3 regions of the Halalkalibacter sp. HAAS-P014 genome follow, and region 3 is predicted to be linked to each of the others. Evidence: predicted binding sites of a transcription regulator. Region 3 holds the regulator's gene; each other region holds the start of a gene.

Evidence for each region. The regulator CtsR, encoded in region 3, represses protease genes until heat stress. The targets are predictions, from matches to a motif close to ATGGTCAATAAAGGTCAAACA.
Region 1: a site for CtsR is predicted at 3,077-3,097, ahead of clpP (ATP-dependent Clp endopeptidase proteolytic subunit ClpP). Genes of this name have one in related genera too.
Region 2: a site for CtsR is predicted at 2,593-2,613, ahead of AC1FXZ_RS02385 (ATP-dependent Clp protease ATP-binding subunit). Genes of this name have one in related genera too.

Annotation. Positions count from the first base shown of each region.
Region 1 covers NZ_JBWQTV010000008.1:22,049-27,070, reverse strand. The annotation lists gene rapZ (RNase adapter RapZ) at 1-12, shown strand, start outside; gene AC1FXZ_RS07465 (gluconeogenesis factor YvcK family protein) at 12-959, shown strand; gene whiA (DNA-binding protein WhiA) at 1,039-1,995, shown strand; gene AC1FXZ_RS07455 (HPr family phosphocarrier protein) at 2,016-2,270, shown strand; gene clpP (ATP-dependent Clp endopeptidase proteolytic subunit ClpP) at 2,419-3,003, opposite strand; gene rpoN (RNA polymerase factor sigma-54) at 3,413-4,723, shown strand; gene AC1FXZ_RS07440 (glutaredoxin family protein) at 4,830-5,022, shown strand, end outside.
Region 2 covers NZ_JBWQTV010000002.1:320,814-325,835, forward strand. The annotation lists gene AC1FXZ_RS02380 (hypothetical protein) at 19-153, opposite strand; gene AC1FXZ_RS02385 (ATP-dependent Clp protease ATP-binding subunit) at 334-2,478, opposite strand; gene wrbA (NAD(P)H:quinone oxidoreductase) at 2,759-3,430, opposite strand; gene AC1FXZ_RS02395 (flavin reductase family protein) at 3,576-4,187, opposite strand; gene AC1FXZ_RS02400 (MarR family winged helix-turn-helix transcriptional regulator) at 4,261-4,710, opposite strand.
Region 3 covers NZ_JBWQTV010000026.1:75-5,096, reverse strand. The annotation lists gene clpC (ATP-dependent protease ATP-binding subunit ClpC) at 1-2,038, opposite strand, end outside; gene mcsB (protein-arginine kinase McsB) at 2,057-3,133, opposite strand; gene mcsA (protein-arginine kinase activator protein McsA) at 3,137-3,658, opposite strand; gene AC1FXZ_RS19760 (CtsR family transcriptional regulator) at 3,674-4,144, opposite strand; rRNA gene rrf (5S ribosomal RNA) at 4,979-5,022, opposite strand, start outside.

The DNA.
Region 1 (5,022 bases), on a different contig from region 3:
GCTACATTCTAGTGAGTAAGAAAAATGTGGTTGTGATTGGAGGAGGGACCGGCTTATCAGTCTTATTACGGGGACTAAAAACATTCCCGGTAGATATTTCTGCTATTGTAACAGTTGCTGACGATGGCGGCAGTTCCGGTCGACTTCGAAAAGAGCTAAACATTCCACCACCTGGAGATGTAAGAAATGTCTTGATTGCCTTGTCGGAAGTGGAACCACTTGTGGAGGAACTATTTCAACATCGCTTTTCAAATGGAAACGGCCTCTCAGGCCATTCGCTAGGTAATCTTCTTTTGGCAGGGATGACGTCTATTACGGGTGATTTCTCAAGAGGGATTACCGAATTGAGCAAAGTTTTAAATGTGCGAGGAAATGTGTACCCAGCGTCCAACTGTAGCATTGTTTTAAATGCTGAGATGGCTGATGGTAGCATTGTTACGGGTGAATCACTAATTCCACTTGAACGCAAACGGATCAAACGTGTTTTCTTAACACCTGATAATATTTCGCCACTTCAATCGAGCATTCGAGCCATTGAAGAAGCGGATATCATCGTGTTAGGGCCTGGAAGTTTATATACAAGTGTAATACCAAATTTACTTGTTCCTGGGGTTGTTGAGGCAATTGAACGGGCGCAAGCAAGAAAAGTTTATATTTGCAATGTTATGACCCAAAGTGGAGAAACTGATGATTATACAGCAGCGGATCATATACAAGCGATTATTGAACATTGTGGTTCAAAATTTGTTGATGAAATTATTGTTCATGGATCACCAGTGTCAAAAGAGGTACGTACGCGTTATGCAAAAGAAGGAGCAATTCCTGTAAAGATAGACGATGAACGGATTCAATCGCTTGGGGTTTCGATTATTCGTGATCATTTTGTAACTGAACGAGAAAATATGTTGCGTCATGATGCATTAAAAGTATCGAAGGCAATTTTACGAATAAACGAATAGAATTACTATACATGTAGAAGTTTGGTTGTCATACAAGTAACAAAATTAAAAAGCTACACGGCTGAAAGGAGTGAGGACCTTGTCCTTTGCAGCCAAAACGAAAAAAGAATTAACGCAATTTGAACAAGAGGACTGCTGTGCAACGGCAGAGCTTGCCGCATTGATTCGTATGAATGGATCTCTTTCGTTCAGTCAAATGAAACTAGGATTAGATGTCACAACAGAAAATGCTGCGATAGCAAGAAGAATTTACACGTTAATTAAAAGAGTTTACCCATCAATGTTTGTTGAGTTACTTGTTCGAAAAAAGATGAGACTGAAAAAGAACAATGTTTATCTAGTTCGCATGCAGCATGAGGCGAGAGAATTGTTAGAGCACTTAGGGATACTAGGAGAAGGTTTTGTCTTTCTTCGAACAATCTCTAATCGTTTAACAAAGTCTTCATGTTGTAAGCGAGCGTATCTGCGTGGCGCATTTTTGGCTGGGGGATCAATTAACCATCCAGAAACTTCCTCGTATCACTTAGAAATATTTTCTATCTATGAGGAACATAATGCTTCTTTATGTGAATTGATGAACGAATACCAATTAAATGCAAAAACTTTGGAACGAAAAAAAGGATTTATTACGTATATGAAAGAAAGTGAAAAGATCACGGAATTTCTTAACATCATTGGAGCACATCAAGCATTGCTTTATTTTGAAGATGTGCGAATTATGAAAGATATGCGTAATTCTGTAAACCGTCTTGTTAACTGTGAGACCGCTAACTTAAATAAAACGGTTGGAGCTGCTTTGAGACAAGTAGAGAATATTCGCTTTGTAGATCGTACGATTGGACTCGACCAACTACCTCCGAAATTAAGAGAAATTGCTGAACTTCGAGTAAACCATCAAGATGTTACATTGAAAGAGCTTGGCGAGATGATTGAAGGTGGAACCGTTAGTAAGTCCGGAGTGAATCATCGCTTACGAAAAATAGATCAAATCGCAGAGAAGTTACGAAACGGACAATATATTCAAACAGAAAAATAAACTATAAGGAGAGACAAAACATGATTAAGAAAGAAGTTACAGTCAAAAGAAAAACAGGATTACAAGCTAGACCAGCTGCATTGTTTGTACAAGAAGCGAATCGTTTTTCAGCAGAGGTATTCATCGAGAAGGATGGAAAGAAAGTAAATGCTAAAAGTATTATGGGACTTATGAGTTTGGCTATGGGCCATGGTGCGACATTTACTCTTATTACAGACGGTCAAGATGAAAACGAAGCCCTAGAAACGTTAAGCACATTTATTGAAACAGAATAAAGAACAAGACACCGCCATACCACTGACAGGTACCGGTGTCTTTTAGATTTAAAATGAACGATGATAGATAAAAATAGAGGATAAGGTCGCTGACCCTATCCTCTGCTCTTGGGAAGAACTACTCTATAGTTCCTCTTTTTACATGTAATTATTTTGAAGCAGGAATGACTTTATCGATCAAACCATATTCTTGAGCTTTCGCTGCGATCATGAAATTATCACGATCTGTATCACGCTCAATTACTTCAAGAGGTTGCCCAGTACGTTCAGCTAAGATTTTATTTAAGCTTTCACGCATTTCAATGATACGCTTAGCATGAATTTGAATATCAGATGCTTGACCTTGTGTTCCACCAAGTGGTTGGTGAATCATAACTTCGCTGTTTGGAAGGGCAAAACGTTTCCCTTTTTCACCAGCTGCAAGCAAGAAAGCCCCCATTGATGCTGCCATACCGATACAAATTGTTGAAACCTTTGGCTTTATATACTGCATTGTGTCATAGATGGCCATACCAGCAGTGATTGAACCACCAGGACTGTTAATATAAATAGAGATATCTTTCTCAGGGTCTTCTGCTTGTAAGAAAAGTAGTTGCGCAACAATTGAGTTTGCGACATTATCATCAATAGCGCTACCTAACATAATAATACGGTCTTTTAAAAGTCTTGAATAAATGTCATATGCACGTTCGCCTCTGTTTGTTTGCTCAATAACTGTAGGGATTAAATTCATTTAAAAACTCCTCCTTTTAGATTTGTGAACAATAGGCGTTCACTGAGTGTTTTATTATGTACATCATACCGAAATGGTCAAAGAAGGTCAAATAAAAACACTTCATTACCTAACCAAGTCAGCTAGCTGAAAGAAACGCTAAAAATTTAGCGTATGAGGTATAGCGAAGATCTCGCAAAAACTCTCATAATAGATACTATTCCATACCAAGGCAATTAAACCCTTCTTTCATAATAACCGTTTTTAAATAATCTAAACGATATTCTGCAATCATTACCATAGTTTTGTAGAACTAGATCATTTATAATGGGTTTAGGAATGAAATTTACTATTCGTTGCATAAGTATAGGAAAACGCTTTCAAAACTTTCGATAAAGCGATCTTATTAAATTGAAGGGAGGGACTGAATGTGCAGTTTGGTTTATTCCAACAGCAGACACAAAACTTAGTAATGACGCAGGAGTTACGTCAGGCGATTCATCTATTGCAATATACTGCTGCTGAACTAACTTCCTTTATACAAGAACAAGCACTGGAGAATCCATTATTGGATGTAGGGGAAACGCATAGATTCGAAGAACCAATCTATTCGTCTTTTACACAAGCTTCAGAAGATCAAGCCTCTCCCATTGATTACGCACATATCGATCGAACGTCTTTAAGTGATCATTTACTATTGCAATTACAAGAGTTAAATCTACAAGAAAAGCAAAAAAAACAACTAACGTATATGATCTATAGCTTACGAGAGGACGGATATGTGTCTAGACCTTTTGTGGAAATATGCGAAGAGTTAGATATTAGCCTACAAGAGGGCGAAGCGCTATTAGAGCTGTTACAAGGGTTTGAACCAGCTGGAGTAGGTGCACGTAATTTGCAAGAATGTTTATTACTACAATTGGAACGCATGGACGATCCTAATTATTTAGCCGAGCAAGTTGTATCACTTCATATGGAGGCATTTGCCAAAAGAAAATGGAAGGAACTATCTAAAGAACTACAAGTAACTTTAGCTGAGCTTCAAGAAGTGAATGACTTAATTCAAACACTCGATCCACGACCAGGTACGCAATATGTTTCTGAACCGGTGCAATTCGTCCAGCCAGAAATTCGAATTGTTCCGTTTGAAGGGGATCTGCTTGTTCATTTAGAAGACGATTTGATTCCTAATGTAGGGCTAAATCATCATTATGAAAAGTTGCTTTTAAATGATCAAGACGATGAAGCAAATCGCTATGTAAAGCAAAAGATTCAACAAGTACAATGGCTGGCTAAGAGCATCCAACAAAGAAAACAGACGATTTTAAAAGTCGGTGAAGCAATTGCCAAACACCAAAAAGATTATCTCTTAAATAAAAATGGAAAACTTAAACCTCTTACTTTAAAAGAAGTTGCCGAAGAGATTGATGTTCATGAATCAACGGTAAGTAGAGCAACGACAAATAAATATGCTGATACGCCTCGTGGGATGATTGAACTTAAATCATTGTTTTCTTCAGCTATACAAAGTGGGAATGGTGAATCAACATCAAGTCGTTCGATAAAAGAATTATTAAAAGAAGCTGTTGCAGAAGAAAATAAACAAAAACCATTGTCAGATGCGAAAATTGTTAATTGGCTCCAACAAGAACATGATATCACTGTTTCTCGAAGAGCGATTGCCAAATATAGAGATGAATTAGGAATTCCTTCGTCTAGTAAACGAAAAAGATTCGAATAATAGTAGGATAAAATGTGGATACAATATAAAATGTTACTGTATTGGTTTCCACTTTTATCCTTTACATAAAAGAGCTTGTTTCTAAAGTGAGGTAGGACTGATAAAAATGATAGATGTAACGGTAATGTCAAAGGTCGATTGTCCACTATGTGACAAAGCAATCGAAATAATAAAGCCTTTAGCTAAAGAATTTGGATTTGAGATGCAGATTGTTGATATTTATAAAGATGATCAATTGCTTGAAAAGTACCAAATTATGATTCCGGTTATTTTGGTCAATGGAGAAGAAGTAGATTATG
Region 2 (5,022 bases), on a different contig from region 3:
GAAAAAATTTATTTACAATTAATTTTCTTTGTCATTTTCTTGCCCATGCTCACGGAAGTATAAATTATCAGTTGTAGCAAAGTTTACAGACAAAAGGCTTTGCTCTGGATCTAATCCGTACAACCCTTTACTTTGACCTTTTCCCACTTTCAAATTTAGAATCTTTCTCTTTGGATGACAATGTAACCTCCCCTTTCTTCAATTGATCCTTTGTTCTACTTTATCCAGTAAACAACTTCTCATTCTATTTGATCGTAGTTTGCATCTTAATGTTAAATTCTTGATACAGCAAAAAGCAGTAAGGATATTTTAATCCCTACTGCTCGCTTGTTTTTATTGACTTTCTACTTTAATTTCATTATTAAATACGTCCACTTTAAACCCTTTGAATTTTTGCTCACTTGTAATAATCAGAGCCGTAATTTGATCTTCAATGTGTTCTTGGATCGTTCGACGTAATGGACGTGCTCCAAAAGCCTGGTGATAACCAAGTTCTGCAATTTTTTCTTTAGCTGCTTGTGTTACGTCCAAATTTAAATCTTGTTCATTCAATGTGTTTTGCAAGTCTTCAAGCATAATATTTATAATTTTGATTAAGTCTTCTTTTTGAAGATGGCTAAACTCGATAACCGAGTCGATGCGATTCAAAAATTCAGGTTTAAAGTAATCTCTTAAGTTTTCCAAAATACTTTGTGTAGCTAGTACACTTTGACCTTCTGTTTCATTGAAGCCAATCGCGCCAAGCTTTTTATCTGTAACACCGGCATTCGAAGTCATAATAATGACCGTTTCATTAAAGTTAACTACTCTTCCTTGGCTATCTGTCAAACGTCCGTCTTCCATGATTTGTAAGAACATATTTAACACATCAGGATGTGCTTTTTCAATCTCGTCTAGGAGAATGATTGAGTACGGATTTCTACGTACTTGTTCAGTCAACTGACCTGCTTCATCATGACCTACATATCCTGGAGGAGATCCAATAAGTTTTGATACAGAATGTTTCTCCATGTATTCACTCATATCTAGACGAATCATCGAATCTCTACTTCCAAACAATTCAGCAGCAAGGGTTTTCGTTAATTCCGTTTTACCTGTTCCTGTTGGACCGACAAAGAGAAATGAAGCAGTTGGGCGAGCTTTCGGTTTTAGACCTACGCGAGCACGAAGAATCGCTTTTGCGACTTTTTCAATCGCCTTCTCCTGACCAATTACTTTTTTAGCAAGGTTTGATTGAAGATCTTTCATTTTTGACTGCTCAGACGTTTGAAGTTTTTTGACAGGAATTCCTGTGCTCTTTTCAATAATATCTTGAATATGTTCAACCGTTACTTCTGTTACCGGCTCAACTACATCATTTTCAAGCTTCCTTTTTAATGAAAGTTCCTCATCACGTAGGCTTGCAGCTTTTTCATAATCTTCATTTTTTGTTGCATCTTGTTTTTCAAGAACAATTTGTTTTAAACGACTTTGGAGTTTGTCTTTATCCGTAACCCCTTGTGATAAGTTTAGTTTTGAGCCAGCTTCATCAAGTAAATCAATCGCCTTGTCCGGTAGGAATCTGTCTTGAATGTAGCGATCTGATAACGTTACACAAGCTTTTAATACGTCATCAGAGTACTTGACATTATGATAGTTCTCATAGATAGAACGAATTCCTTTTAATATCTCAAATGCTTCATCTGTCGTTGGTTCTTTCACTATCACCGGTTGAAAACGACGTTCTAGAGCCGCATCTTTCTCAATCATACGATACTCTTTTAGAGTAGTAGCACCAATGAGTTGGAATTCACCACGAGCTAAGGCTGGCTTTAAAATATTGCCTGCATCCATAGAACCCTCAGACGAACTACCTGCACCAACCATCATATGGAGTTCGTCAATAAAAAGAATCACATTATCACGGCTTTGTAACTCAGTTACAAGTTGTTGCATCTTTTCTTCAAACTGACCTCTATAACTTGTCCCAGCAACAAGGGAGCTTATATCTAGTACATAAACTTCCTTATTTAGAAGTTTAGCTGGCACTTCGCCTTTTACAATTTTTAGAGCGAATCCTTCAGCAATCGCTGTCTTACCTACACCAGCTTCACCAATTAAGACTGGGTTATTTTTTGAACGACGATTCAACACCTCGATCACTCGTTCTATTTCTTTATTGCGTCCAATTACTGCATCAATTCGACCTTGTCTTGCTTCTTCTGAAAGGTTTCGCCCATGTTGATCAAGAAACCCATTTCCACCTTGGTTAGGAACCGCTTCCTTCACTTGCTGTTGTGTAAAGCCATTCGATGACGCATTTTGTGAATTCATAAACCCTTTGAAGAAATCATCAAAATGATATGAAGACATACCATATTGAGTTTGTGTATCACTATAACAATCTGAACATAGTGACATTTGTGTTTTAGAATTATTAATAATTAAATTCAGTTTCACATTCGCTGGTTTGCTTTGGCATTTTTCACATAGATTCATTTTAAATTCAATCCTCCTTGATTTAGATTTTTATTTGACTTTGACTAACTTTGACCAATAGTATAAAAGAAAAAGCCTTGTTGGCTTTAAAGAATATTATCTCTATCATTATTATATTTGACCTTCTTTGACTTTTCAAGTGGTAAATGTCTTTTATCTGAAAATAATCTATGTCTATCTTAGCATTAAGTAAATTCGACAAATTAAACAAACGTTTGATTAAATTCGAGCACTTCTTTATTAAAGAAAGCGCAATCCAAAAGATTACGCTTTACTGTGACTATTGATTACCTTTTTTAATCCACTCAGCTACTTGAACAGTACGTTTCGCTTGATACTTAGCAGCTTCTTCAACATCTTCTTGCATTTTTCCGTCTTGACCAACCGTTACACTTACTCCATAAGGATTTCCTCCAGATGCAAATTGCACTGGATCTGTGTAACCAGGTGATGCTACAATCGCACCCCAATGGTACATTGATGTATATAACGAAAGGATTGTTGCTTCTTGACCACCATGTGCATTACTAGCTGAAGACATCGCACTAACTGCTTTATTTGCAAGTTTGCCGTTAGCCCATAATCCACCTGTTGTATCGATGAATTGCTTCATTTGAGCAGGCATGTTACCAAAGCGTGTTGGAACACTAAAGATAATTGCATCTGCCCACTCAAGATCATCTAACGTTACTTCTGGAACATTTTTCGTTTCTTCAACATGGGCTTTCCATGCAGGGTTTGACTCAATCGCATCTTGGGGAGCTAATTCAGGTACTTTTACTACTTTCACATCTGCACCTGCTGCTTTCGCGCCTTCTTCAGCCCATTTTGCTAATTGATAGTTTGTTCCTGTAGAACTATAATAAATAACTGCTAATTTTACGTTTGACATATTAAAACTCTCCTTTTTTGTTGAATTAGAATTACCAAATAATTTTTTTAGAAAACTCATTCGTTATCACTCCATTTTTGTTCATATGTAGGTCAGGTTGAAACCGATCACCCCCTAATCAAAATCAACTCATATTAAATAAATTCATATATTATGAAATTGAGATATTATCGTAAAGAGAAAGCCTTTCATTCAAAAGGCGTACTTACGTTGGACGTTTCAACTGAAATGTTTCTCCTAATTTTGAATAGGAACTTCCTGCTAATCGACTTATTGGTTCTAATCCGATCGCATCAATTCTTCCGTTCTTATAAAGATCATCACGAATATGATACGTAACAATTCGGCCGATCAGTAAATCGCAGGAAGGATTCTCCTCTGTCCCACCTAAAGGAATTGCTCTTTCTAGAACACATTCCATTCGAATTCTTGCTTCTTGTATACCCGGTACACTGACTTTTAAACTTTCAACTTGTGTTAGTTTTGCATCGATTACTTCACTTTCAGTTGGAGGAAGTGTCTTAGCTGTCTCATTAATTTTTTCTATATAGGACTCATCAGAAATGTGCACAACAAATTCTTTACGGTCGATGGCATTCCTCGATGTATCTTTTAAATTCCCCTCATTTCGTTGAACAGAGATAGAAATCATCGGTGGATTCGCAGATACGATATTAAAGTAACTAAACGGTGCAGCATTAAGTACGTTTTCAGTTGAAAGTGTCGTAACAAACGCTACTGGTCTTGGTATAATACTTCCGGTTAAAAATTTATAATTTTCACGTTCAGCAAGCTCATTCGGGTCAATTGACTTCAAATAAAGACTCTCCTTTGTGTGAAGTATATTCCTATTAATCCAAGTTTATTTCTTTTAATTTAGTTTACACAGGTTAAATCTCCTGAGCATAGAATCCTAACTTTTTCAAGTTGGCGATCATCGCTTCTTTCTCTTCGTAATCCAAACCTCCGAAGATTTCTTCAATGGCTTGACGGTGATTAGGAAAAATATCAGCCATTAACTGATTTCCTTTGTCTGTTATGGCTGCGTAAGTAACACGTCGATCTTTTGGACATGGTTGTCTCTCAAGCAGCTGTTTCTTTTCAAGCTTATCTACAACATACGTAATGCTACTACTCGCAAGCAAGACTTTCTCTCCAATTTTTTGGATGGGCTGATTTCCTTTACTATATAATAGTTCTAAAACCCCAAACTCTGTTGGATTAAGACCGTACCTTTTGATGTCTTCCTCTACACGTTTTGTGATAGCTTCCATTGCACGAGTCATAACAACAAATAATTTGAGAGATTGATCTTGGTTATTCAATTCATTTGAGTTCATTATGATCATATCCTTAAATTTTATCTCGATTTCGAAGTAATTATACACATGAATTTAGGTTATTGTCAATAGTTCAACAACAATCCCTTGCAAATTAATGTAGTAGAACATTATTGAACTCTTTTCTGTCATGAGATTGACCCTGATAAAAAATTAAGATAAGTACACTTAACAAGACAAAGAAGATAAAATTTTGTTGTGTTTACCCACATAACACTACGAGCATAGCAGAAACCTGTCGAATACCGTCGGATAGAGTTAGCATTTATTGTAAATTCATGGAAAACGATTCTTATTCTACCAAATTTTTTA
Region 3 (5,022 bases):
CCCCTTCTGCTGCAAACCCTAAGAATTTGCTACGCTTTAATTCACTTGCTCCAACGTTTGAAGTCATAATGATCGCTGTATTTCGAAAGTCAACCGTTCTTCCTTTTGAATCCGTTAAACGGCCATCCTCTAATACTTGAAGAAGAATGTTAAATACTTCTGGGTGAGCTTTTTCAATTTCATCTAGTAGAATAACGGAATATGGCTTACGACGGATTTTTTCTGTTAACTGTCCACCATCATCATGCCCAACATACCCAGGAGGTGAACCAACGAGACGGCTGGTCGTATGTTTTTCCATGTACTCAGACATATCAATACGGATAACAGAATCTTCATCACCAAAGAGTGTTTCAGCAACGGCTCTAGCAAGCTCCGTCTTTCCGACCCCAGTTGGCCCTAAGAAAATAAATGAACCAATTGGTCGCTTCGGATCTTTCAATCCTGCACGTGCACGGCGAATCGCTTTTGAAATAGATTGAACCGCTTCTTCTTGACCAATTACACGTTCATGGAGAATAGATTCCATTTTAAGCAAGCGATCTGTTTCCTCTTCTGCAAGTTTCGAAACTGGAATTCCCGTCCAACTTGCAACAACTTGAGCGATATCTTCAGAGGTCACTTCAGTATCTTCTTGACCTTGATTTTTCTTCCACTCATTTTTCATCTCTTCTAACTCTTCACGTAAACGTTGTTCCGAGTCACGTAATGAAGCTGCCTTTTCAAATTCCTGGCTTTGAACAGCAGCATCCTTTTCTTTCCTTGTTTCTTCTAAACGTTGTTCAAGCTCTTTCAAGTTTGGTGGTGCTGTATATGATTTTAAACGAACTTTTGAACCGGCCTCGTCAATCAAGTCAATTGCTTTATCTGGTAAGAAGCGATCTGAAATATAACGGTCAGACAGCTTAACAGCAGCTTCAATTGCATCATCGGTTATCGTTACACGATGGTGTGCTTCATAACGATCACGAAGGCCTTTTAAAATTAGCTCTGACTCATCTAATGTAGGTTCATTAACTTGAATTGGTTGGAAACGACGTTCAAGCGCTGCATCCTTTTCAATGTATTTACGGTACTCATCAAGAGTTGTCGCACCAATACATTGTAATTCTCCACGAGCAAGAGATGGCTTCAAGATGTTCGATGCATCAATTGCACCTTCTGCTCCACCTGCACCAATCAATGTGTGCAGCTCATCAATGAACAGAATGACATTACCCGCTTGGCGGATTTCATCCATAACCTTTTTCAAGCGATCTTCAAACTCACCACGATATTTTGTACCAGCAACAACCGTACCCATGTCAAGCGTCATTACTCGCTTGTTACGAAGCGTCTCTGGCACCTCATTAGCAATGATTGCTTGGGCTAAGCCTTCTGCAATAGCTGTCTTACCGACCCCTGGTTCACCGATTAAAACAGGGTTATTTTTGGTTCTACGGCTTAATACTTGAATTACCCTTTCAATTTCCTTGCTACGGCCAATGACTGGATCAAGAGTTTCTTCTCTTGCTACAGCTGTTAAATCACGAGCTAAACTATCAAGTGTCGGTGTATTAGCATTTGCATTACCTGTACTTTGACCTGAAGAACTTCCGACTTCATTGCTACCAAGTAACTGTAACACTTGTTGACGTGCTTTATTTAAGCTAACGCCCAAGTTATTTAGGACACGTGCTGCTACTCCTTCTCCTTCACGAATTAACCCTAGTAAAATATGTTCTGTCCCCACATACGAATGACCTAACTTTCTAGCTTCATCCATTGAAAGCTCAATCACTTTCTTTGCTCTAGGAGTATAGTGAATCGTTTTAGAACCTTCTTGGCCTTTGCCAATTAACGACTCTACTTCTTTTTGGATTTTCTCTGAACCTAGTCCTAGTGCTTGAAGAGCCTTAGCAGCAATTCCTTCTCCTTCACGGATTAACCCAAGTAAAATGTGCTCAGTACCAATGTTATTATGCCCCAACCTTACTGCTTCTTCTTGTGCCAATGCTAATACTTTCTGTGCTCTTTCTGTAAAACGTCCAAACATCATTGACGTCCACCTCCATGATTATTCGTTCGTTTCTTCCTCTAATTTTAACCGTTCCCGAATTAATGTAGCGCGTCTTTCATCACGCTGTTCAGGAGATAAAACTTCGCCAGCATATTGCTGGAGAAAACCTGGCTGGGTCAAGATCATTAACTCATTTAAGATATTCCCTGACAGACCCTTAATCAAACCCAAATCAATACCTAATCTAACATTGGATAAACGTTGAGTCGCTTCTTTTGATTCAATTAAGCGACTATGCGCTAAAATTCCATATGAACGATGAACACGATCTTCTAGTTGAATTCTAGATTGGTCTAGAAGACTTTCTCTAGCTGCTCGCTCTTGCTGAATAAGTTGCAAAACAACCCCTCGCAGATCCTCAACGATGTCCTCTTCTGATTTTCCTAGTGTTATTTGATTGGAGATTTGAAATAGGTTACCTAAAGCTTCGCTACCTTCCCCATAAATTCCTCTAACAACTAAACCTAATTGATTAATTGCAGGTAAAATTCTATTAAGTTGCTGAGTTATAGCAAGTGCCGGTAAGTGCATCATCACTGATGCTCGCAACCCTGTCCCAACATTGGTTGGACAACTTGTTAAGTACCCTCTCTTTTCATCAAATGCATAGGTTAACCGTTGCTCGATCCAATCATCAATTTGGTTTGCTTTCTCAAGTCCCTTTCCTAGCTGAAAACCAGGAAGCAAACATTGAATGCGAATATGATCCTCTTCATTTACCATAATACTTACTGCTTCATCTGTATCGAGTAGTACAGCTCCATGCTTCGAATGATCTGCTAGATTAGGGCTAATGAGATGCTTTTCAACTAACACACGTTTTTCATTCGCTTTCATATCGTCTATCCGTAACAACTCAAGCGCCCCAACTTGTTGGAACTCTTCTTGAGTTAATGCCTCTCCTATATGTTTTGAAGTGGCATAAGACTCCTCCATTGAAGATAATAATGGGAATTTATATTCTTCAAGGTTTCTAGCTAATCTTATTCGACTACTTAGCACAATATCCGAATCTGGGCCATCTTTTTTCATCCATGGACTTAAAGCTTCTGAAATAAATTGTTGGAGTGACATAAATTAGCCCTCCTTTTGCTCATTCTTTTGTTTTTCTAACAACCTGATTTCATCACGAAGTTCAGCTGCCTTTTCGAACTCTTCTTCCTCAATTAAACCTTTTAATGTCCCTTTTAATGAATCGATTTGACGTTGTAGTTGTATCCCCCCGCCAATTCTTTCTGGAAGCTTACCTGAATGGGTATGATTGCCACTATGAACTCTCTTCAAGATTGGTGTTAGTTTTGCTTCGAAACTTTTATAGCAGTTTGCACACCCAAACCTACCTACTTGGGTAAATTGCTCGTAAGTCATGCCACATTTGTCACATGAATGTTTTATTTCTTGTGCTTCAGCTTTCATTGGTTGCTCAAAGTTTAACAATCCGGATAAGAGCTGATGAATTGAAAAGCTATTAGATCCTGGGAAGTACTCACCCTTTTCTTTTGCACATTGTTCACAAATATGAAATTCAGTCTTCTCACCATTTATGATTTTAGCAAAATGCAAACTAGCTTTTCTCTTATTACATTCCTGACAAATCACAAAATTTCCTCCTCTCTATGATAACTCTTTATACTTTAGCGTTTCTAACATAGCAATTAAAATATTGGCACGAACCTCATCTCGATGACTAATATTCGCATTGTATAATGTACGGTCAATTACACTAATCATTAAATTCGCTTCTCTTTTTGTAATAGCCTCTTCATCAAATAAACGTAAAATGATATTCTCAGCTGTTTGTTGATCAATCCTCTTACCGATAATTTGAATCATTTGTTCAAACAAATCTAAATGATCGTGAGGACTAATTTTTATGATACGAATATATCCACCGCCACCTCTTTTACTTTCAACTTGATACCCCTTTTCTAACGTAAATCTCGTTTGAATAACATAGTTAATTTGTGAAGGTACACATTGAAACTTCTTAGCAATTTCACTTCTTTTAATCTCTAAGGGGTCATCTCCACTTTTATTGAGGGTGGCTTTCAAGTATTCTTCAATGATGTCAGATATATTTCTCAATACTTGCCCTCCCTTCGCCATTTGACTTTGACTATCTTTGACTTTATAAACATTATATGCGTTTCAATTAAAAAGTGCAATATATGAGGTTGCTGTTGAGAATCGGCCTTGCATATGTTTGTTGATTTTATGTATACGTATTATCAGTATAACCAGGCTTCTTTAGTTGATAACCTTTTATTATTAGATATTTTCACCAATTTATTTATTAATTCGATTTATTTTTTCAAAAACAGGTTAAATTCAGCTAATATTTTAAGTTGTTAAAGTAAAAAGTACTATATTATGTATTCTAACTAGAGCTTATACATTCCTTCTTATCCTGCTTTTTAATCCTACTTTTTCTTATGTGGCAACTTAAACTTGCTAGCTTCCTCAAAAGGTAGTTTAACCAATTTGCCCTGATAAGAAGTTAGTTATAGACTCTTGTCATTTATATCTACTCTAGTTAATTAGTTGTCTAAAATTATATAATGTACGTACTATCAAAGTATATCTTGAGCTAAACTCCAGAGCTCTTTATGCTTTGAGCGTAACGTTTAAGCGCACTAAAAAAACACAATCCTATCGGAATGTGTTTTTTCTGATTGCAACGTCCTTGCAGACTATTCCCTCCTACGAGGAAAACATTCATGAGCTCATTCTAAAGAGGAATATTGTTGTTCTACGAAGAGAAACAGTTCTTCTCACAGGGGACTTGCTGTATAGAGGGTTGCTCATTCACAATGCTCCATCGACTCATCCGATCCTTTAGACCAGAGGCCTTCTACGCTTTGAGTGTGACATTTATGCAAAAAAACACAACCCTATCGGATTGTGTTTTACTGCTTTAAAGCCTGGCAACGTCCTACTCTCACAGGGGGAAGCCCCCAACTACC